DNA from 4 places in the [Clostridium] hylemonae DSM 15053 genome. Region 3 is predicted to be linked to each of the others. Evidence: predicted binding sites of a transcription regulator. Region 3 holds the regulator's gene; each other region holds the start of a gene.

Region 1 (5,955 bases), 190 kb from region 3:
CTCAAAATTATCCGGTACAAGTCCGCCCCAGAAACAATAGTCCGCGTATGCATTACTGCTCACTTTTTCTTCCTTCCGGTCAAATAAGTCTGCGTTCGTCATGGCTGGTTCGTTCTGCAGCGGCATATCGATAACTGTTGTATATCCGCCCACAGCGGCCGCAGCTGTGCCGTGCTCGTAATCTTCCCGCCACTCATAGCCCGGGTCATTCAGATGCGCATGTGTATCGATAGCCCCGGGGAACACATAGTTTCCTTTTGCATCGATCACCCTGGATGCCTCAGGCTCGATCCCTTCAGCCAGCACCGCTGCGATCCTGCCGTCTTTGACAGCTATATTTCCTGCTGTGACTGCATCTGCCGTCACAATTTTTCCGTTATTCACTAAAATATCATACATATGTATAACCTCCTATCACTTCTCAAGTGAAGTTCCTTTCCTGAAACGACCGCAGGACGGCATCTTCTTCATACAGAAATAGTATACCAGGCCTGTCGGTATTGTGGCGGTGAAGAAGGAAATGTCTACATTGATCAGACCGATAACTGCCCCTACAGCGGTTGCAATGATCGCCGCCCAGTTGACACCGGCGTGATTTCCTTTATCATTATACAGATCATCAAGCTTCTCTCCCTCGATCTTCCCCCGGTGCATAATATAGTAATCCGTGATCAGCACCGCAAATATCGGTCCGAAGAAGGCCGTATAGATCTTGACGAACATATCCAGTCCTGCCGCCGAACTGTCATTCGTGAGGATCCACGGACATGTACATACGGCAAGGACGCCTACGAGGATAACCGCAGTCCTGTGCTTTATTTTAAATGCGTCCATAAATGCGTAGGCCGGCGGAACTACGTTGCTCGCAAGGTTTGTCGTCATCTGCGCGAACAGGATAAAACCAAGCGTGGCGACGAGAAGGACCTTATTTTGAACCATCTGGGAGAATGCATTGATCGGATTTGCGATACCTGTCGCCGTAGACGCCATCGCACCGATCAGACCGAGAAGTACAGTGGTAGGAACCATGGCGATAAAGTACGCAACCCCCCGCTTCCCTACAGAGAATCCTCCTTTCAGCTCACGTGAGTAGTCTCCCGCATTGAGCATAACGGTCGTACTGTTTCCGAAAAATGCTATGATAGCGGCGATGAAAGGCATCCCCCAGGAACCTTCCCTGCTGATGAGCTTATCGCCGATAACTCCCCAGTACTGGGTAACACATACATAGAGCATGTAGAGCATTGCACATACGATGACAACGCCTCCCACGTTCTCGACCCATTTGATCCCATGGAACCCTTTCACAGACAGTATGATCTGGAGTACCTGGAACAGGATGAAGAATAATACTACGTTGTCATATCCGAAGATGGCGATCGATATCTGGTTGATCGCAGAACCTCCAAGCCATGTCTGGAACCCATACCATACGATCGCGGGCAGTCCACGGATCATTACAGGTACGATATTCCCTTTTGTGCCGTAGGCACTTTTAAGCTGTATCGCATATGGCGCTCCCGACTTGTAACTGAACCGGTCGTTGGCACAGATACCGATGACGAGAATGGTGGAGCCGATCAGCACTGCCAGAAACACCTGCATAAGGTTAAGCCCTTTGTCCAGCTGGGCGGAACCCATCGTCAGCGTACCGATAGAGATACATCCGCCAAGCCAGAGCATAAGATAAGATCCCCAGCCCATAATACGGTCTTTTTCCTGAATCGGCGCCAGTGAGCCTGATTCTTTCTTTACTTCATTCTTAACATCACTCATAATCTTTCTCCTTCATTCCTTCTCTTGTTATCTCGCGTCTGCCGGTGTCACATACTTTCCGTAACCGACGGCATCCTCTTTATAGCTTCCGCCTTCAGCGACTACTCTGCCGCGGATGATCGTACATACCGGCGCGCCTTTCCCCTCCAGTCCGTCAAAGCAGGAAACGTGTCCCTTTGTAAGAAGTTCCTCCTGTGTACATTTCCACTCCTTATCCGGATCCACGATGACGATATCCCCGTCAAAGCCGAGTTCAAACGCCCCCTTCTGTCCGTACAGTCCGAACACCTTTGCAGGATTGTAGTCCATCACTTTTGCGATGAGTGTCGGGCTTAAGCCTTTCTTGTTCACTGTCATGTCAAACATCATAGGAAGGAAATACTGGATAGCGTTCAGGCCTCCCCATGCATGCCATATATCTTTTGCCGCATTATCTTTTTCTTCGTCTGCGGCCGGAGAATGATCGCTTCCAACACAGGATAATGTTCCGTCGAGCACATAATCCCAAAGCTTCTCCATATCCTCCTGCTTACGCATCGGAGGCGTGCATTTTGCCGGCGCGCCTTTTTCAAATACAAAGTCCTCCGTAAAACCGAGATAATGAGGACATGTCTCTGCCGTAACCGGGAGTCCTTCGTGGATAGCGTCTTTTACGACCTGAGCGACCATCGGATGGCTCACATGGCAGATATGCACTCGTCCGCCCGTGGCGCGTGCCATATCGATCACGTTTTTCGTTGCTACGTATTCTGTCCATACATCGTGAGAGTCGAGAAAATCTCTGATCTTCTCCTCACTGCTTCTGCCCTCTCTCGCCTTTGCCTCTCTTTCGCGCTCCAGCACCTGGCCGAACTCTTCACAGTGAAAACCGCAGAGTGCATTGTATGGTTTCAGAATCTCCAGCGCTTTTCTTACATTTCCCATATTTACCGTAGGAAAGAGGTCGCCGTTTGGGCATGTAAAGCCTTTAAACGCCGCAACGCCGCACTTATGCAGATCCACAAGGTCATTCATATTGTTTTTTACAGAGCCGGGCTCGTTGTCATAATCTCCTACAATGCCTCCCCACAGAGCAAAATCAACTACAGAATGCTTGCTGATCCGTCCCATCTTCAAATCGAAGATTTCTTTGTTCATAAGAGAAGGGTCATTGTTCAAAGGCATATCGATCAGACATGTACAGCCTGCCACAGCGGCGGCCCTGGAGCCGGTCTCGAAGTCTTCGCGGTACTCAAATCCCGGTTCATTGAGATGCGCGTGGCAGTCAATAATGCCTGGGAATACATAGTTTCCCTCTGCATCAATGACCTCTTTCGCCTCTGTCTGTGTTCCTTTTGCAAGAAAGGCAGAGTATACTCCGTCTTTCACCGCGATATCAGCTTCGTAAATCCTGTCCGGGGTTACAAGTTTCCCGTTTTTTACAACTAAATCATACATTGCTTTCCTCCTTGTCAAAGGTAAAATTGTCTTTTTTTTATCATACTCTGGTTAACCATTTATTTCTTACTCTGTATTCTATTAGATAGTATAGGGAAAAACAATGACATGAAAACGGGAAAAAATAACCTTTTTTTGTCTGATATGTATAAAATTAAATCGTATTTAATTTATTTTTTGTAATTTATTCTATTATTTGATAGAATCTATTATTAGATTGGAGTCTGTCATAATGCCTCCGCCACCACTATCATTCAAGGAGCCCGTGCGCTATGAATCGTTTAATAACACATACCTCCACATATGCAGACAATATCCTGTGTCAATGTTCCTCCGGCATCGTTCATTCTGTATATAACAAAACGATAAATATACAGACAGAAGGACAGCTTCTCGCGCTGCAGAGCGCTGCTTCCCCTCTGTCTCCCGTCAGTCTGGTCACAAATCTTGAGCAGGAGGACCTGGCTTCTCCCGTCATCCGCCCCGGCCAGCCCGTGCGTCTGTCGGGTGAAGCTGTGGAGATCTCGTCCAGCGGACAGTTATCCGTCTTCACTTACAGGCCTGTACACATCTATCGGTCCGGGCTTGTCCCGATACCTTCCGGCTCTTCTTCCGCCGCACTTTACAGTCAGGTCCGCATGGCCGTCAAAGGCTCGGACAACAGTGGGTTCTGTCTGTTGTTTTCCTCTGCTCCCCGGACGGCAGCTCCAAATGATCTGATGCTCTCTGCAGCCGGAAAGCGTATGTCCCGCTGCCGTATCCTTTTCCGGGAAAAAGAATATTCCGAAGCGGCCGGTGTCTTGGCCGGGCTGATTGGACTCGGGATCGGACTTACCCCGAGCGGCGACGACTTCCTGTGCGGTATACTTGCTGCTCTTACGCTCTGCGGCCAGGACGCACATCCTTTTGCCCGCGCTCTCGCCATACAACTTGAAGGGCGTCTGTCCGATACAAATGATATCAGCCGGACCTTTCTGCACTGCGCCCTCCAGAATCAGTTCAGCCAGGCCGTATGCTCTCTCCCTCATCTGCCTCCGGCAGATGAGATCCTCCGTAACTTCAGCGCCGTCGGTCATTCTTCCGGGACAGACACGTTGTGTGGAATTCTTTACGCTCTGGACCTGCTGCTTCCTTAAAATAAGGATGGCGGAACAGTCGTTGGCTGCTCTGCCATCCTTATTGCGTTTTACATTTAATTTCTAATTCATAAGATGCTTGCGCATCCGGCTCCAGATCTGCCTCTGCGCATATTCATAAGCCCTGTCGTATATGAACAGCCCCGCCTGTCCCGCCACGATAACAACAGCCAGGAATCCGCCGGATATACTGCGTCCGAACAAGAGCTCCCGGAATCCAAATACAGCAGGTATATACAAAATATTGAACACGATATACTTTAACACCCAGAATACCGCGCTGCGGTTCTTAAGATTTGCAATCGTTCCGAGCTTACGGTGGATAAATTCGGCTGCTTCAATATAAAATCCCATCGCCGCAAAAGTGATGACATAGAATTTATTCGGAGCGAGCAGCAATCCGAGAAGGACTGCCGCAATCCAGAATGCGGCCCCCATTCCAAGGCCGAACTCCCGAATGACGATCCCCGTAAAAAAAGAGGCAGCTGCCAGTAAAAACAAGGTGCTCGTCTCTATCACACTGCCAAGTACCATAAAGACGACGGACAGGGCCAGCATCAGCCCGCACACTGCCATTGATTTTGCCTTTATATGCATGTGCAAAGATCTCCTCCCATACATTCACAGAGCTGGTCGGCTATACAGAGGTCACAGCACATATTTCCGGTCCCGCACGTCTGTCCGCCGGCGCCGTATCCGCCGTACGGATTGTTCTGATACCTCTGGCTGTTCCATTCAAGCTGGCTCAAAAGCTGACGGTACTGCACATTGTTTGGCTCCATATTGACCGCCTGGGCCGCATGGTCCCTGGCCAGCACGTTGTTGCCCATGCCTGCGTTGGCATATGCACTTGCATAATACCACTGTGACGTTCTGTCGGGCATTCTGTCCAGTAGATTCAGCGCCTCACGGAACCGCCTGCTGTTAATAAAGTTATACACCGCCTGCATCTCCACATTCTGCTGCGCGCTGTCGTAACCTGCCTGCTGCCCGCCGCCGGTCCCTCCGTACGCGCCGCCGTATCCGTAACGGTATCCGCCGCCCTGTTCCCGCTCTTTCATGATCGTATCGTAAGCTTCCTGAACTTCTTTGAACCTCTCTTCCGCCAGATCGGCCAAAGGATTATTTACATTGGCGTCCGGATGGTATTTTCTTGTCAGTTCCCGGTACGCGCTCTTTATCTCATCGTCTGATGCATTCGGAGATACCCCCAACACTTCATATGGATTCTTTGTCATAATGCTTTATTCCTTCGCTTCCTTCTTTTGTTGCTGAACCTTTTTATAGCGGTTCCAAACTCCATCATATAATATATTTCTCAAAATGTCTACATCTAAAAGACACGGCAGCTGTTCAAATCCGGCGCAGCATTCCGCGATCATCATCTGGAGGATCTGCCGGCACCTGTCCTCATGATCCGGCCTGTCTGCCGTCTCTTTCAGAGGGTTGTAGCAGCCCTCTTTTACATCCTTCTCCAAATCTTCGTAGGCATCCATAATATATATGAATTTGCCCAGAAAGAATCCAAGCGTTCTGAGGCGCTCCTCCCAGTGGTCCTTCCTGTATACGAACAGTTCTGACATAAGCCTGCCGAAACATCCCGCCG
Region 2 (5,955 bases), 150 kb from region 3:
GGTCACGCACGATGCAGTCCGAACTTTCATCCAGCGGAAGCTGCGGCTTGTTATTCTCAAATCTGACATAACTTACACCGAGCTGCTGCGCCAGTTTCTGCAGTGTACAGACTCCATTTTTCCGGCACGTCGTACAGTCCCTGCAGTGGGATGCCAGCAGCAGTTCCAGTATCATTTTGCGGTGGTGCTGGAGTCTCGGTGTGTTCGTATAGATGACCATGCCTTCCCTCGGTGTCTCCGAGCAGGACGCAAACACCCTCCCCCTGTCATCTTCCACCACGCACATCCTGCACGCTCCGTAAGTCGACAGCTCTGAATGATAGCAGAACGTAGGAAGATCGATCCCGGACTTCCGGATGACTGAAAGCACATTCTTCTCATCCTCGAACGCCACCTTCCGGTTGTTGATTGTCATATATTTCATGTCTCTTTCCTCCTATGCTTCTATATGGATCGCACCGAATGCACATGCGCTCTCGCAGGCGCCGCACTTGATACATCTTGTGTCGTCAATGACATACGGTTCTTTGATCTTTCCGCTGATCGCCCCTGCAGGACAGTTTCTCGCACACTTGGAGCATCCTCTGCAGCGTTCCGGACTTATGACAAACCTGCGCAGCGCCGTACATGTGTGAGATACACATTTTTTCTCCACTACATGTTCCATATATTCCTCACGGAACAGCTTAAGCGTGCTCATAACCGGAAGCGCGGCGCTCTTCCCGAGGCCGCAGAGCGCAGTCTCCGTGATCGTCCTTGCAAGTTCATCCAGCGTATCCAGATCTTCTTCCCTGCCGTTGCCCTGTACGATCCGTTCCAGGATCTCCAGCATCCGCTTTGTACCCTCCCGGCACGGCACGCACTTCCCGCAGCTTTCGTTCTGGGTAAAGTTCATGAAGAAGCGAGCCACCTCTACCATACAAGTATGATCGTCCATGACGACAAGTCCTCCGGATCCGATCATGGCGCCCATCTTTTTCAGCGAATCAAAGTCCAGGCTTATATCCAGATGCTGCGTGATCAGACAGCCGCCGGAAGGCCCGCCTATCTGCACCGCCTTGAATTCCCCGTCTCCTTTGATCCCTCCCCCGATGTCGTATATGACTTCCCGCAGCGTCGTGCCCATCGGGACCTCGATAAGTCCTGTATTTTTCACGCTTCCCGTAAGTGCAAATGCTTTCGTACCCGGGCTGTTTTCCGGACCGATCGTCTTGTACCAGTCAGCGCCCCGGCTGATGATCATAGGTACATTGGCAAACGTTTCTACATTGTTAAGCACCGTCGGCTTGGCAAACAGCCCCTGCTCCACCGTGCGGGGCGGTTTTACCCTCGGCATGCCCCGGTTTCCTTCAATAGACGCTGTCAATGCGCTTCCCTCACCGCAGACAAACGCTCCGGCGCCCCGGTTGATATGCAGCCGGAAGGAAAACCCGGATCCAAGGATATCATCGCCGAGCAGTCCCCGCTCCTGCGCCTGCCTGATCGCCAGCTTCAGACGGCTTATGGCAAGCGGATACTCCGCGCGGACATAGATGTATCCTTCCTGCGCGCCCACCGCATATGCGGCGATCATCATTCCCTCGATCATCTTGTGAGGGTCCCCCTCCATGATGCTCCTGTCCATGAACGCTCCCGGATCGCCCTCATCGCCGTTACAGACAACGTATCTCGTCGTCTCGGGCTGTCTGGCCACCTGGCTCCATTTGTATCCAGTCTGGAAGCCGCCGCCTCCTCTGCCTCTTAAGTTGGAGTCAAGCACCTCCTGCACGACTTCCTCAGGCTTCATCTCAAACAGGACCTTCCCAAGCGCCTTATACCCTCCGTGTGCTATGTATTCCTCAATATGTTCTGCGTCGATATGCCCGCAGTTTTCCAGCACCAGCCTTGTCTGCCTCTTGTAAAACGGGATCTCCTCCTGTCTCTGGTACTCTATGCCGTCCTGTTTATACAGCAGATGCCGGATAATATCGCCTTTCTTTATCGTCCGCTCAAATATGGCTTCACAATCGTCCACAGACACCTTCGTGTAAAGAATTCCCATGGGTTCGATCCGCATCAGCGGACCCATCTCGCAGAATCCGTGACAGCCGCTCTTCTTAACACCGACGCCGCTCTCCCCGTGCGCCGCCTCCGGGGCAAACTCCACTTCTACGTCGGGACACTCTTCTGTAAGCCTTCTCATCTTTTCATATATTTCTCCCGAACCACCGGCCAGGCATCCGGTCCCTGCGCAGATGAGAATTCTGCATCTGCTCTGTTCTATCGCTTTTTTTGCGTTCCCCCGAACCAGCTCCAGTTTTTCTATATTTTCTATCCTCTGCATGTCTAAGCTCCTCTCAGTTCATGAATCAGTTCCGCCGCGGCATCCGGTGTCATGGCCGGATATACTTTGTCGTTCACCGTCAGCACCGGCGCAAGGCCGCAGGCTCCAAGACAGGACACCGTCTCAAGCGTAAACAGCATATCATCCGTTGTCACTTTCTCTTTTGAAAGACCGAGCTCGCTGTAAAGCCGTTCCAGAATCGGGATCGATTTTCTGACGTGACAGGCCGTACCGTCACATACCTTAATGACATATTTCCCTTTTGGCTCGAAGGAAAAATTCTCGTAGAATGTAGCAACGCTGTAGGCTTTGGCCTCCGTGATACCGAGTTTCCCCGCCACATAGCTCAAAAGCTCAGGAGGCAGATAACGGTATTCGCTCTGAATGTCCTGGATAATCGGAATGAGTGACGCATGGCCGCAGCCATGTGAGGCGATCACTTCATCTGCCTTGTCATAATAACTTTGTTCTAACATGTCATCCTCCTCTATTGGTTAATTTATTATCAATCTGAGCTTATTATATTTAATATTTGTACAAATTGCAATAGAATTTTGTTATTTATTTAACAAAATATACAGAATAATCATTCTCTGCCGATATACATTGAAAATGAAAATGAATAAGACGAAAATAAGGGCATCCTCCTTGCGGAGAATGCCCTTATAGACAATTTCTGATCGAAACCCGATTATTTTCTTAATCCAAGTCTCTCGATTAAAGAACGGTATCTTGTAATATCCTTGTTCTTCAAGTAAGCAAGTAATCCTCTTCTCTGTCCTACCATCTTAAGAAGACCTCTTCTTGAGTGGTGATCCTTCGGATTTGCCTTAAAGTGATCTGTAAGATCGTTGATCCTTGCTGTCAGAATGGCGATCTGTACTTCCGGAGAACCTGTATCTCCTTCTCCTCTGCCATATTCAGCGATGATCTGTTCTTTCTGCTCTTTTGAAACCATTACGTTTTCCTCCTGTTATTCTATATTGCACCGCCTGGCATTAAGCAATGGTTGGAGTCTTCCAATTACCGAACGCCGGCTGTTTACACTCATGTAGTATATCACAGAGGACCATTGAAGTAAAGCAGTATTTTCTCACATTCTTTACTCTTCTTCCTCATCGTCCTCCTCGTTGTCCTCCGGTTCCAGTATGGCGAACGCGATATTCGTCGCATGATCGGCCACACGCTCCAGACCCGATATCGTATCTGAAAATATCATGCCCGCCTCCGGCGTACATTTATTCTTCGTGAGACGTTTCACATGAGAACGCTGCAGCTTCTTCTCCCTGTCGTCGATCTCATCTTCCAGGTCGAGTATCTCCTGCATATGCTCCTGGTTGCGGTTCGTGAACATATCGAGGGAATACTCCAGTATCTCTGTCACCATGGCAGTCATATCATGGAGCTGCTTTTTAGCCTTGTCGCTGAACTCTACCCTGTCCGCAATACGCATCTTCGCAGAGTCCACGAAATTTTCCGCATGGTCGCCGATCCGCTCGATATCGTTCACTACGTGAAACAGCCCTCCTATGAGCTTTGCATCTGCCAGCGGCAGTTCGATCTCGTTGACCCGCACAAGATAGTCCGTGATCTTCTTGTTCAGAAAATCTATATACTTTTCTCTGCTGTACACCAAATTGATCTCTTCTTCATTCAGTGAACAGAGCGCGTCCATCCCTGTCTTTAAATTGGCGATCGCGATCTTCCCCATATGTTCGATCTCGCGGATTCCGTCAACAACAGCAGTCGCCGGAGATACAATGGAGCCTTCCCCGATAAACTGCAGCTCGAATCCATCCTCTGACGTCGCATCCTTTCCCGGTACGATCTTGTAAGTAGCCTTGACTACCCAGTTCATGAACGGGAACAGAAGAATCACTTCAAATATTTTGATCAGTGTATGCGTATTGGCGACTGCACGGGCCGCATTGCCTCCCGACAGTCTGAACAGCGCATCTGTGATCGGCGTCACGCCGACGAGCAGCACAATGAGGATGACCGCCGAACCGATGACGTTAAACAGAAAGTGGATCATGGCGGCGCGCTTGGCATCTTTCTTTCCGCCAAGACTCGCGATGAGCGCGGACACGCAGGAGCCTATGTTGCATCCGAGAATAAGGAACGGACAGATCGCAAAAGCCAGCAGTCCCTGGGAGGCCATCAATATTACGATACCTACCGTGGCGGATGAACTCTGCAGGACGGCTGTGATGACAAATCCGGTCAAAATGGCCGCAAACGGGTTCTTCAGCGATTTCAGAAGCTCCACGATATGAGGAGATTCCCGCAGGGAAGACATGGCGTCCCCCATGATGCTAAGCCCCATAAACAATATTCCAAAACCGAGGATGACTTCTCCCGCCCGTTTTATATTCAGCTTCTTGCAGAACATGACCATGACAACACCGACGATGACAAACAGCGGTGCAATGTCGGATAAGTTAAATGCGATCAGCTGTCCGGTGACCGTCGTACCGATGTTGGCGCCGAGGATTACTCCCGATGCCTGGAGCAGATTCATAAGACCGGAATTCACAAAGCTTACTACCATGACCGTCGTCGCGCTCGACGACTGTACGACAGCCGTGAACAGAATTCCTACCAGCATTCCGATAAACCTGTTCTTTGTAAAGAATTCCAGGATTCCCCTCATCTTGGCTCCCGCTGCTTTCTCAAGCCCCTCGCTCATGAGCTTCATTCCAAACAGGAACAGCCCCAGTCCCCCGAGCAGTAAGAAAAACGTTGTTATACTCATTTGTATTCTCCTCTATCCTAATCCGCCGCCATCTCAAAATACTGTCTTCCAAAGGCAATATCCCCGGCCACGCATTTCTTCATCTCTTCTACATCCGCAAACTTCTGTTCCGGCCTGCAAAACTCAAGCAGTTCTATTTGTACCTCTTTACCATATGCATCCCCGGAATAGTCAAACAGGTAGCTTTCCACAAGCAGCCGCTCCTCATCTGATACGGTCGGCTTCACGCCGATGTTGGCAATACCGTCATACCACACTCCGTCGACCTGTACCCTGTTCAGATACACGCCGTTAGGAGGCATCACCTTCTCCCTGGCAGGCGCTACGTTGAACGTCGGAAATCCCAGCCTTCTGCCAAGCTTCTTCCCGTGCTCCACAACCCCTTGAAGCCCGTACGGATATCCGAGCAGTTCACAGACAAAGGGCATATTTCCTTCCTTCAGTATCTGTTTGATATAGGTGCTGCTTATGATATGTCCTTCTCTGCGCTCCTTCTCTATCACAATGAGCTCATAGTCATATTTACGGGCATATGCCTGCAGCATGTGTATGTCCCCGCGCTTTCCATGGCCGAAGCGGAAATCAGTTCCTACAACTACATAAGCTGCACGGAATATATTACAGATCACATTTTCAATAAATTCCTCTGCCTCCATCCGGCTGAATTCTTCTGTAAAGGGGCAGTCCACAAGACAGTCCACTTCTTCCTCCAGATGGTTTTTCCTCTCGTCCTTTGTCATAAGGACTTCCCGGCTTATTCCCTTCTTTTCCCACAAAACGCTCATATCAAAGGCACAGACAATACTTTTTATATCATCCTGCCTGCCGTACTCCTTCACCATATCTGTCAGCTTCTTATGCCCCAGATGCAGGCCGT
Region 3 (5,955 bases):
ATACTGGTTTGGAGTTTTTTTGTACATGTGCTTAAATACAGTGGTAAATGACTGCTGACTTTTGTAACCCGCGGTCAAAGCGATCTCAATAATAGGTTTATCGGAGAACACAAGCAGTTTAGCAGCTTCAGTCAATCTGCGCCGCTGCACATAGTCATGAATTGTCAGACCGACTGTGTCTATAAACACACGGTGCAGATGATACTTGGAATAATGGACCGCATTGGCTACTATTTCCAAATCCAGTTTGCCGGCTAAATTGCTTTCAATGTAGTCTATTGCTGCTTTTACACTTATAATGTTGATCTGCATTGCGGTCCCCTCCTTTCTCTGCAATATTATATCAGGTATTTTACACGAATCTTTCATTATTCTTGCTGTTATTATTTAATACAGGGAAAATACACGGGGCGCACATTAAGTAATCAATGCGCGCCCCGTTCTCTGGCGGGAGAGTGTCCGGGATCAATCAGCCAGCTCTTCCCATCTTATATACAATTCTTCAAGCTCTGTGTGGATTGCGGCTTTCTCTGCCGCCAGCTCCTGACATTGTACGGAATTCGTGTATACCTCTTCCTGTGTCATGAGGATGTCTATCTCAGTGTCGCGCTCTTCCAGAGCAGTGATCCGTTCTTCTGTCTTTTTCAGATCATTCTGGCGTTTCCGTTCCTTCGCCTGGGCTTCCTTTTGTTCCTGCCAGCTCAGTTTAGATTCGGACACGGCCTCCTGCGCCCGGGATAAATCTTCAGACTGCCCGGATCCGGCATATACGGCGGTAAGCTCTTCTTTCTTTTCAAGGTAGTAATCGTAATTCCCAATATAATTGACAAAGGTCTGATTCACGAGGTCAAGGATTCTTGTGGCCGTCTCGTTGATAAAGTACCGGTCATGCGACACATAAAGCACAGTGCCGGTGTAATCGTTCAAGGCTTTTTCCAGAATCTCCTTGGACGTAATATCGAGATGGTTGGTCGGCTCGTCGAGGATGAGAAAATTTGCTTCCGAGAGCATGAGCTTGGCCAGTGACACACGTCCCCGCTCGCCGCCGCTTAAGTCCCCGATCATCTTGAACACGTCGTCGCCTGTGAAGAGGAAGGCGGCCAGCATATTGCGGATCTGCGTGTTTGTGAGATGCGGATAGTCGTCGGAGATCTCTTCAAAGATCGTCTTGTCCATGTGGAGCACGTGGTGTTCCTGATCATAGTATCCTATCTCTACATTGGTTCCGAGCGTAAAGGTCCCGCTGTCGGCAGGCACTACGTTGTTCAGTATCTTAAGAAGCGTCGTCTTGCCCGTTCCGTTGTCACCGATGACGGCAACATGTTCGCCTCTTTTTATCTCAAAGCTGACATCGGAAAACAGACGCTGGGACGGAAAGGACTTGCCCAGATGCTCCACGCTCAGCACATCATTTCCACTGATGCAGGACGGCTCCAGCGACAGATGTATCTCTGTGTTCGTCTCCTTTGGTTTTTCGACCGGCTGCAGTTTGGATAGCATTTTCTCGCGGCTTTCGGCCCGTTTGACAGATTTCTCCCGGTTAAAGGAGCGGAGCTTTTCGATCACTGCCTCCTGATGTTTGATCTCCTGCTGCTGGTTCATATATTCTTTCAGCTTCGCGTCCCGTATCATCTTTTTTTTCTCGGCATACTGGCTGTAATTGCCCATGTAGACGGAGAGTGTGCCAAGTTCGATCTCAAGCACCTTCGTCACGACTCTGTTCAGAAAATAACGGTCATGTGAGACGATAAGTACGGCGCCCTGATAATTTAACAGATAGGTTTCAAGCCATGCGATGGAGTTGAGGTCCAGATGGTTCGTCGGCTCATCCAGAAGAAGAATGTCAGGCTTTGTCAAAAGAAGCTTGCCGAGAGAGACCCTGGTTTTCTGCCCTCCGGACAGTGTGTCAACGCTCTTGGCAAAATCCGATTCGTCAAACCCGAGACCTTTTAAAACCCCGGTGATCTCACTTTCATAGGCATAGCCGTTGGCCCGCTCAAAGGCAGCGGTCAGACGGTTATATGTGTCAAGGCGCGCTTTTAAAGCATCTCCTTCGAGATGCTTTAATTCCAGTTCGATCGTGCGTATCTGGCGTTCGGTCTCGATGATATCCGCCTTTGCCGTCCTCACCTCTTCATATATAGTATTGCCGCCTGTCATTTCCTGGTGCTGTGCCAGATAGCCGAGCGTCTTTCCTTTTGTGAGTATGACTTCTCCGGCGTCAGCCGGAAGCTCGCCGACCATCATTTTCAGTATGGTCGATTTTCCGGCGCCGTTTGGCCCTACGAGGGCGGCTTTCTCATAGTCTTCTATATGAAAAGACGCATCTCTTACGATGACATCTTCTCCAAATGCTTTACTTATTCCGTGACATGCCAGTATCATAACTTCCTCCCACGCCGCGCCTGCAATGCTTCAAAAGCGGGCGCTGCTACCATTCATTATATCGAAAATAGGACAAAATACAACTAAAAGTTTGACTTTGAAGTGACAATTCTATATAATATTTTTTAGAACGTAACAGGAAGGTGAGTGCTAGTGGAAGAAAGAGAAATCTCTCAGGCGGTGATACGCAGGCTGCCAAGATATTACAGATATTTGGGGGAACTGCTGGAAAACGGGGTCGAAAGAATCTCCTCCAACGATTTGAGCAAGAGAATGAAAGTTACTGCATCTCAGATTCGTCAGGACCTTAACAATTTCGGCGGTTTCGGACAGCAGGGATACGGTTACAATGTAAAGTATTTATATACAGAGATAGGCAAGATTCTCGGTCTGGAGGAAGACCACAATATTGTCATCATCGGAGCAGGTAATCTGGGACAGGCGCTTGCCAATTATGCGGCTTTTGAAAAAAGAGGGTTTATCTTAAAGGGCATTTTCGATGTGAACCCGAGGCTGAACGGTGTTTCGATCAGAGGCGTGCCGATACGCATGATGGACGAACTCAAAGACTTTGTCCAGAATAATAATGTAGAGATCGCCGTACTTACGATTCCGAAGGAAAAGGCGATCGAGGTGGCAAACATGCTTGTAGAAAATGGTGTGCGCGCGATCTGGAATTTTGCGCATACCGATCTGAATCTGCCTGACCACATTATCGTCGAGAATGTTCACCTGTCTGAAAGCCTCATGAGGCTGTCTTACAATATCAGCCGTTACAACGATGAGCACAGCGGCAAAAAATAAGGAAGTATAAAAACGTGTAACGATGGGCATGTGAAGAACAGGCTTGTCTTTACACGTTCTTTTATATACCGGGGAGCTTTGGGTGAAAAAGGTTCCGGGAAAATAACAGGAGGTGAGAGGTATGAAATATTTACTGAATGCATCCCAGATGAAGCGCGCAGACGAGTATACGACCGGCCGGCTTCGGATTCCGTCACTGGAACTGATGGAGCGTGCCGCGGCCGGGTGTGTGGATCACATGGAAGAAAGCGGCCTGGACCTGACAAATGTGTGCGTAGTATGCGGGACCGGAAACAATGGCGGCGACGGCTTTGCGGCCGCAAGGATGCTGACAGAAAAAGGGCACAGGGTCACGGCTGTTCTCTGCGGGGAAGAAGAACACTGCACAAAGGAGACAAAGGAGCAGATAAAGCGGCTGAGGCAGACGGGCGCCGCAATCACTACGGAATTCAGGGAAGACAGCTACAGTGTGGTCATTGATGCACTGTTCGGCGTCGGATTAAACCGTGAGATCGAAGGAAAACGCAGGGAGCTTATTGACGCCATGAACCGCTCCGGGGGATTTAAGCTGGCGGTCGACATTCCGTCCGGCGTGTGCGCGGACAGCGGCGCTGTCATGGGGACTGCCTTTCGGGCGGACGCGACAGTGACGTTCCAGGAGATGAAGCTTGGCATGGAATTATATCCGGGAAAAGAGTATGCTGGTAAGACAGTGACAGTCAATATAGGGATAGATACGTCAGAGATAAAAAAGGAAAAAGACGCGGCATTTACGTATGAATGCGGTGAGTATAAAAGCCTGCTTCCGGTGCGCAGGGCGGATTCCAACAAAGGTACTTATGGCAGGGTGCTGGTCATCGCGGGAAGCAGGGGCATGTCGGGGGCGGCTTACCTGAATGCCAGAGCAGCGTATACGGCGGGCGCGGGACTCGTTCAGATCTATACGTCGGAGGATAACCGCGTGATACTGCAGACGCAGCTGCCCGAGGCCATCATCAGGACATATGACTTTTACGATGAAGTGGAATTGTTAAAGCTCCTGAACTGGGCTGATGTCGTAAGTGTCGGTTCAGGGATCGGAACGAGTGACAAATCACGAAAGATACTCAGGACGGTTATGGAGAATGTGGAGGTGCCGTGTGTGATAGACGCGGACGGACTGAATCTGATAGCAGACCATAAGAAGTATCTTGACCGGCTGAGGCATGAAAACTTTATATTCACCCCCCACATGAAAGAAATGTCCCGTATGACAGGCAAAGATATTCCGCAGCTGAGAGCGCGCAGAATAGAGATACTGCGTGAATTTGCAGAAGAGTACAGTGTCACGTGTGTGCTTAAGGATGCCCGGACAGTTACCATGCCTGCGGGAGGCCGTCCTTATGTGAATCTGTCCGGAAATGCATCTATGGCCAAGGCCGGTTCAGGTGATGTGCTCGCCGGTATAATTGCCGGTCTGCTCGCGCAGGGACTGGACCTGACAGACGCCGCAGTGCTTGGGACATATCTTCACGGCAGGGCGGGAGAACTGGCAAGCCGTGACAAGGGGAGTTACAGTGTCATGGCCTCTGACCTGATCGAATACACAGGGAGAGCCATGAAGGAAGAGGAGGACAGATAGATGAAAGCGTATAACAGAGTATGTGCCAGGATAGACCTGGATGCAGTGGAATATAATATAGAAATGATGAAGAATAACGTCCGGGACGGCGCAAAGATGCTCGGTGTTGTCAAGACAGACGGTTACGGACACGGTGCGGTACAGATCGCAAAGATGCTCTCGCCGAAGGATTATATGTGGGGATTTGCGGTTGCCACACTTGACGAGGCTGTTGTCCTTCGCCATGGAGGGATCGAAAAACCGATCCTCGTTCTCGGATGCATTTTCCCCGATCAGCGGGAGGATATGATAAAACACGACATCCGTATGACTTTGTACACCGAAGAAATGGCCCGCGAAGTGTCTGAGCTTGCGGTCAAAATAGGAAAGCAGGCATATATTCATATTAAGCTTGATACTGGAATGTCAAGACTTGGGTTCCTGATCGGGGAAGAAGCGGCGGACATCATAGAGCGCATCAGCAAAATGCCGAATCTCGTCATGGAGGGCATGTATACACATTTTGCGAAAGCGGATGAGATCGATAAGTCTTTCACCGGGAAGCAGATCAGGAACTATGTGTGGATGAAGGAAACACTCGAAAAGAGAGGGGTGGCCTTCACGTATTACCACTGCTCCAACAGTGCGGGAATCATCGATGTCCCGGAGGCGAACATGGACCTGGTGCGGGCCGGTATCTCTACTTACGGCCTGTATCCGTCCGAAGAAGTACATAAAGAAAATGTTCCGCTTAAGCCGGCTATGGAGCTTATCAGCCATGTGGCGCACGTTAAATGGGTAGATGCGGGGACGCCGGTAAGCTACGGCGGCACGTACATTACAGACAGGAGAACAAAGATAGCCACGATCCCGGTAGGGTACGGTGACGGCTATCCGAGAAGTCTCTCCAACAAGGGATATGTCCTGATCCACGGGAAAAAGGCACCTATTCTCGGGCGCGTGTGCATGGACCAGTTCATGGTCGACGCGACAGAGATAGATGATGTAAAGTATGCAGATAAAGTGACACTGGTAGGAAATGACGGCGGTGAAAAGCTTCCGGTGGAAGTCTTAAGCGGACTGTCCGGAAGATTCAACTATGAATTCGTGTGCGATCTCGGCAAAAGAATACCGAGAGAGTTCATCCGTCACGGTGAAATCGTGGA
Region 4 (5,955 bases), 870 kb from region 3:
AACGGCAAAGCATATACAGGGCTGGCATATCTCTATCGCGATCTGGGAGAGTTCAGCAATAGTTACAACATTCTGGAAACTGCCAATGAAGAAGGCATAAAAACGGAACAAGAGGTAGAAGAATTAAAAGAATATGAAGAGAAGTATAACTTCCTTATGAACATGTCCGACAACATTTATTCAGGACGTTATCAGGAAGTGTATGATACATTGGAGTCAGTGACAGCAGATGAATATGGACAGCTTTATATGCAGAACGGAAAGATAGTAGAAAAAATAGAAGATGGTCCTGGAATTATATTTAATGTTGCAGATGGGATTTATGTCGGCGATATCATGGATGGTTTTAGAAATGGGAACGGTATTCAGATAGGTTATTATAATGAGAGCTATTATTATGCAGACGGTCTGTGGGAAGAGGATATGGTAAATGGAGAATGCACTTTGTACTATGATAATTATGGAGGAGAACAAGCAAATGAAATGTATGTCGTAGGGAATTATACGAATAATCTGATGGACGGAGAAATGGAAATGAGATGGAGAAAAAAAGGGGAAGAAGACTATAGCAGCGGGACAGCCCGCGCCGTAGCAGGGGAATTTAAATCTTTAGGAAAGACAGATGATGATAAACTGATCTATGTCAGAGGTGACTCTACATACTGGTCCACAAGCGCATCTGGGTTGAAGGATAATGGCGTTCCATTTTTACCAGAATAAATGGGGTACTGAAGGAGGAGTTTAGATGTTCTGTTTTAAATGTGGAAGACCCATTGAAGTTGCTGATAAGTATTGCCCATATTGCGGAGTTCCTCAATTTTCTGACACAGCAGCATTACCAGATACAGTACAGGTATCAGAGGTCAGTGAGAGTACAAAAAAAGATACTTGGAATGGCATGAGTGCAGTAGATATTCTCATTTGTATCATGTATGCGCTTATGATTCTTCGCTGGACCCGGGTATTCTTAACAAATATAAAGAGTACATGGAATTATTTTAAATTTATAGATAAAGATACAGGTTTAATAGGCTTGTTAGTGTATACAGCAGTATTTGCTATATTAATTTTCACATGTGTTATGGGAATAAACAGCGTAAAACATCATGTATATCACATTAGCATGGGTTTTATAATTATTGGATTTGCAGTATTGATAAAGACAGGGATGCTTATTTTCGATGGAACCTTATTTGATTCCACTCAGATGATAGCGTACCAGATCGTATATGTATATGGAAAAATTACCGTCGGAACAATTGTATTAGGTATTCTAATATCTTTTCTATTGTACACAAAAATAGATAAAAAAGTATAAATTAATAAAACAGATGGTACCTTATTGATCTCTCTTGACTTCGTGTCAGCGCGGGACTATAATGAAGCCAACTTAATTGATCGCGGAGCGGATATGAAAGAGAATATTTCCAAAGAACAATTTATAAAGGCAACATATGAAATTCTCTCGAAGGAGGGGATCCAGGCGTTGAGTATCCGCCGGCTCGGAAAGGTGATGGACTGTAACCCTGCAAATATATACCGTTATTTCACGGGAATGGATGAACTTGTCCTGTATGCGTCGCTGCAGTTTCTGAGGGGGTACCTCAAAGATGTGGCCAGTTGTTTTGAGCGGATACAGGACGGCCTGAAGCTTCATTTTGCGGTTTGGAGGTGCTTTGCGGAATCCTCATTTGAGAGACCCGAGATATTTGACAATCTGTTCTTTGGAAAATACAGCGCCAGGCTGGATCAGATAATGAAGGAATATTATCAGATGTATCCGGAGGAGCTGGATATGATCGGAAAAGGGAAGGAGGTTATATTTATAGACGGTGATTTCAGTCACAGAGATTACCTGATGATCGAGCATTGTGTAAAGGACAGGAATCTGAGCAGAAGTGATGCGAAGCTTTTAAACAGTGCAAGCATTCATCTGTACAAAGGGTATTTGAAAGATATCCTTGACGAAAGAGCGCAGGGAGTGTCTGCAGACGCTACAGGCAAGACTGACGAGTTTATGAAATGTCTGGAGGAAATAGTCTTCAGATTTGTGGCATAATCTTTTATATCCAAAATTAATCGCGATTAATCTTTTAACGATCAGTTGATACCTTAGATAAGGAGGGACAATTATGAACATGGACGAAATGCTGAGAAAAGAAAAGGACAGGGTCGAAAGAAAGATCAAGATAGGAAGCGAGATACTATATCTGACAAAAGACCAGTGCATTGAGGCCGGGCCGGATACGGACGAGACATTGGAAATCATCGAAAAGACTCTGACGGCCCACGGGAATAAAGAGTATGAGATGCCTGCCAAGATCGGCATACATCCGTATGACGATGTATTTTACCACGCTATGCCGGCATATGTGCCCGGGCAGATGGCCTGCGGCGAGAAATGGATCGAATGTTATCCGAGGAATCCAAAAGAATACGGACTGCCCCAGACATCGGGGCTCATGATCTTAAATGAGATACTTACCGGCTTTCCGCTTGTCATTATGGACGGGGCATGGCTCACGGCGATGCGGACACCTGCAGTTACTTCTATAGCCGCGGCAGCGCTGCATCCGGATGCGGAGACATTTGGCATGTTTGGCTGCGGTGTACAGGGGATAGGTCATGTAAGGTTTATCGTTAAGAAGCTGAAAAACCTGAAAAAAATATACGTATATGATGTACGGCAGGAATCCATGGACCGTCTTGTTGAAGAGGTAAAGGATGAGATATCCGGCATAGAGATCATAAAAGCAGCTTCCCCTGAGGAAGTGGCGGCCAATTGTGATGTCATGTCCTCCGCAACGATCATAACAAGAGAAAATATGGCTGTTGTGAAGGAAGAGTGGCTTCACGCAGGACAGACGATCCTTCCCTGTGACTTGAACACGTTCTGGGAGGCCAGTATCCAGAAGAATGCGGATAAGTATATCGTGGACAGCAAAGATGAGCATGTTCTGTTTGACAGCATGGGATATTTTCCGGACGGACTGCCTGATATATATGCAGAGACAGGCGAGATCATAGCGGGACTCAAGCCGGGAAGAGAGCGGAAAGAAGAACGGATCGTGTGCTCCAATATCGGAATGTCTGTATGTGACGTCGCCATGGCGAAATTTATTTTCGATTCTGCGCTTGAGCGAAATCTCGGGACAGTCATGAAGCTTTAGTTATTAATTTGACAATATGAAGCACACGACAGGCGCTCTTTATTGTCGCTGTGCATAAAAAGGCGGTTCTTTTTCTGGTTTGACAGTTTAAGAACCGCCTTTTTAGTGTGTTTGGGAAGATTATAAAAAATAATAATGAATATAATGATATAAAATATCGTTAAAAAAATATCAAAAAAGTATTGACAAATATTTAACGAGGTACTATACTAGGCCCAGAAAGAAAGATAAACACTTTAACGGGAGGAACAATAAAATGGCGAAGAAGAAGGAAGCAGTACCAGCAGTTGTTGACAGTGTAGAGACTCTCGGGGCCAAAATGAAGGCTATGAGAGAGGCTCAGAAAGTATTTGCCACATACACACAGGAGCAGGTCGATAAAATATTCTACGAGGCTGCGCTGGCGGCAAACAAGATGCGTATTCCGCTGGCAAAGCAGGCGGTAGAGGAGACAGGACGAGGTATCGTGGAAGACAAAGTCATCAAGAATCATTATGCTGCCGAATACATTTACAATGCATATAAGGATACAAAAACATGCGGTGTTATCGAGGAGGATAAGGCGCTCGGAATTAAGAAGATCGCAGAGCCGATCGGTCTCGTGGCAGCGGTTATACCGACGACGAATCCAACTTCTACGGCAATATTTAAGACACTTATCTGTCTGAAGACGAGAAACGCGATCATAATCAGCCCCCATCCGTCAGCGAAGGCATCTACAATAGCGGCCGCAAAGATCGTACTGGATGCGGCAGTCAAGGCCGGAGCTCCGGAAGGCATCATAGGCTGGATCGATGTTCCGTCTCTTGAGCTTACAAACATGGTTATGAAAGACGCAGATATTATACTTGCGACCGGAGGACCGGGCATGGTAAAGGCCGCGTATTCTTCCGGAAAACCGGCGCTCGGCGTCGGCGCGGGAAATACTCCTGTAATTATAGATGATACAGCAGACATCAGAATGGCAGTGAACTCTATTATTCACTCCAAGACATTTGACAACGGAATGATATGTGCGTCCGAGCAGTCTGTTACTGTACTGGACAGTGTATATGATGAAGTAAAGAAAGAATTTGCATACAGAGGCTGTTATTTCTTAAAGAAAGGCGAGGAGCTTGACAAAGTCCGCAAGACAATTATTATCAACGGTGCTTTGAACAACAAGATTCCAGGAAAGTCTGCATATGAGATCGCCAGGCTTGCAGGAGTGGAAGTACCTGAGGACACGAAAATACTCATCGGTGAAGTTGAATCTGTCGACATTTCAGAAGAATTTGCCCATGAAAAATTGTCACCGGTACTCGGAATGTACAGGGCAAAAACATTTGATGATGCACTTGCCAAGGCAGAGCAGCTCGTGGCCGACGGAGGTTACGGACATACGGCGTCTCTGTATGTACACCCGGCAGAGCAGGAGAAGATCGCAAAGCATGCGGCGGCAATGAAGACTTGCCGGATTCTTATCAACACACCGTCCTCACACGGCGGCATCGGCGACTTGTATAACTTCAAGCTTGCTCCGTCTCTGACGCTTGGATGTGGTTCCTGGGGCGGGAACTCCGTATCAGAGAATGTAGGGGTTAAGCACTTGATCAACATCAAGACAGTTGCCGAGAGGAGAGAAAACATGCTTTGGTTCAGAACACCTGAGAAGGTATACTTTAAGAAAGGCTGTATGCCGGTAGCACTTGACGAACTTGGAACAGTTATGAAAAAGAAAAAAGCATTTATCGTAACTGACTCCTTCTTATATAAAAACGGTTATGTAGCGCCAATAGAGGAAAAGCTGGACGAGATGGGTATACAGCATACATGCTTCTATGAAGTGGCGCCGGACCCGACACTGCAGTGCGCGCAGAAGGGCACCGACCAGATGAAGCAGTTTGAGCCTGATACGATCATCGCCCTGGGCGGAGGATCCGCCATGGACGCGGCTAAGATCATGTGGGTGATGTATGAGCATCCAGATGTAAACTTTGAAGATATGGCGATGGATTTCATGGATATCCGAAAGAGAGTATATACGTTCCCGAAAATGGGGGAAAAAGCTTACTTTGTAGCGATTCCTACATCTTCAGGCACCGGCTCCGAGGTGACTCCGTTTGCGATCATTACAGATGCGGACACTGGAGTGAAATGGCCTATCGCTGACTATGAGCTTCTTCCGAATATGGCCATCGTCGATGTTGACAATATGATGACACAGCCAAAGGGACTTACGAGCGCGTCAGGTATTGACGTTATGACACACGCGATCGAAGCTTATGTATCAATTATGGCAACAGACTACACAGACGGGCTTGCGATGAAGGCGGTCAAAAATGTATTTGACTATCTGCCGTCCGCATACGAAAACGGCGCAAACGACCCGAAGGCACGTGAGATGATGGCTAACGCGTCCTGTATGGCAGGTATGGCATTTGCCAATGCGTTCCTTGGCCTCAACCATTCCATGGCGCATAAATTAGGAGCTTTCCACCATCTGCCGCACGGAGTCGCCAATGCAGTCCTCCTCACGGAAGTTATGAAATACAATGCCGCTGAAGTGCCGACGAAGATGGGAACATTCTCACAGTATGAATATCCCCATGCACTTGCAAGATACGCAGAGTTAGGGCGGTTTGCAGGATGCCAGGGCAAGGATGACCAGGAAGTGCTGAACAGCTTTGTGGCAAAACTTGAAGATTTAAAAGAAAAGATCGGCATCAAGAAGACGATCAAAGATTATGGCATAGATGAGAAATATTTCCTGGATACATTGGACGACATGGTAGAGCAGGCGTTC

The links. The regulator Rex, encoded in region 3, represses fermentation and respiration genes when NADH is low (regulators of the CRP and FNR family bind a similar motif). The targets are predictions, from matches to a motif close to ATTGTTAANTANTTAACAAT.
Region 1: LAJLEIBI_RS07285 (oxamate carbamoyltransferase subunit AllH family protein) is a predicted target of Rex. The motif match lies at 3,239-3,258, and genes of this name have one in related genera.
Region 2: LAJLEIBI_RS07510 (complex I 24 kDa subunit family protein) is a predicted target of Rex. The motif match lies at 2,877-2,896, and genes of this name have one in related genera.
Region 4: adhE (bifunctional acetaldehyde-CoA/alcohol dehydrogenase) is a predicted target of Rex. The motif match lies at 3,352-3,371, and genes of this name have one in related genera.

Annotation. Positions count from the first base shown of each region.
Region 1 covers NZ_CP036524.1:1,581,842-1,587,796, reverse strand. The annotation lists gene allB (allantoinase AllB) at 1-399, opposite strand, end outside; gene LAJLEIBI_RS07295 (NCS1 family transporter) at 415-1,776, opposite strand; gene allB (allantoinase AllB) at 1,804-3,213, opposite strand; gene LAJLEIBI_RS07285 (oxamate carbamoyltransferase subunit AllH family protein) at 3,486-4,349, shown strand; gene LAJLEIBI_RS07280 (hypothetical protein) at 4,413-4,946, opposite strand; gene LAJLEIBI_RS07275 (J domain-containing protein) at 4,937-5,587, opposite strand; gene LAJLEIBI_RS07270 (DUF5685 family protein) at 5,594-5,955, opposite strand, start outside.
Region 2 covers NZ_CP036524.1:1,631,462-1,637,416, reverse strand. The annotation lists gene LAJLEIBI_RS07520 ([FeFe] hydrogenase, group A) at 1-424, opposite strand, end outside; gene nuoF (NADH-quinone oxidoreductase subunit NuoF) at 437-2,323, opposite strand; gene LAJLEIBI_RS07510 (complex I 24 kDa subunit family protein) at 2,326-2,799, opposite strand; gene rpsO (30S ribosomal protein S15) at 3,015-3,281, opposite strand; gene LAJLEIBI_RS07500 (Na/Pi cotransporter family protein) at 3,426-5,078, opposite strand; gene LAJLEIBI_RS07495 (bifunctional riboflavin kinase/FAD synthetase) at 5,096-5,955, opposite strand, start outside.
Region 3 covers NZ_CP036524.1:1,776,503-1,782,457, forward strand. The annotation lists gene LAJLEIBI_RS08115 (helix-turn-helix domain-containing protein) at 1-312, opposite strand, end outside; gene LAJLEIBI_RS08120 (ABC-F family ATP-binding cassette domain-containing protein) at 466-2,385, opposite strand; gene LAJLEIBI_RS08125 (redox-sensing transcriptional repressor Rex) at 2,539-3,189, shown strand; gene LAJLEIBI_RS08130 (bifunctional ADP-dependent NAD(P)H-hydrate dehydratase/NAD(P)H-hydrate epimerase) at 3,311-4,810, shown strand; gene alr (alanine racemase) at 4,811-5,955, shown strand, end outside.
Region 4 covers NZ_CP036524.1:902,126-908,080, forward strand. The annotation lists gene LAJLEIBI_RS04240 (tetratricopeptide repeat protein) at 1-720, shown strand, start outside; gene LAJLEIBI_RS04245 (zinc ribbon domain-containing protein) at 746-1,318, shown strand; gene LAJLEIBI_RS04250 (TetR/AcrR family transcriptional regulator) at 1,412-2,059, shown strand; gene LAJLEIBI_RS04255 (ornithine cyclodeaminase family protein) at 2,133-3,170, shown strand; gene adhE (bifunctional acetaldehyde-CoA/alcohol dehydrogenase) at 3,427-5,955, shown strand, end outside.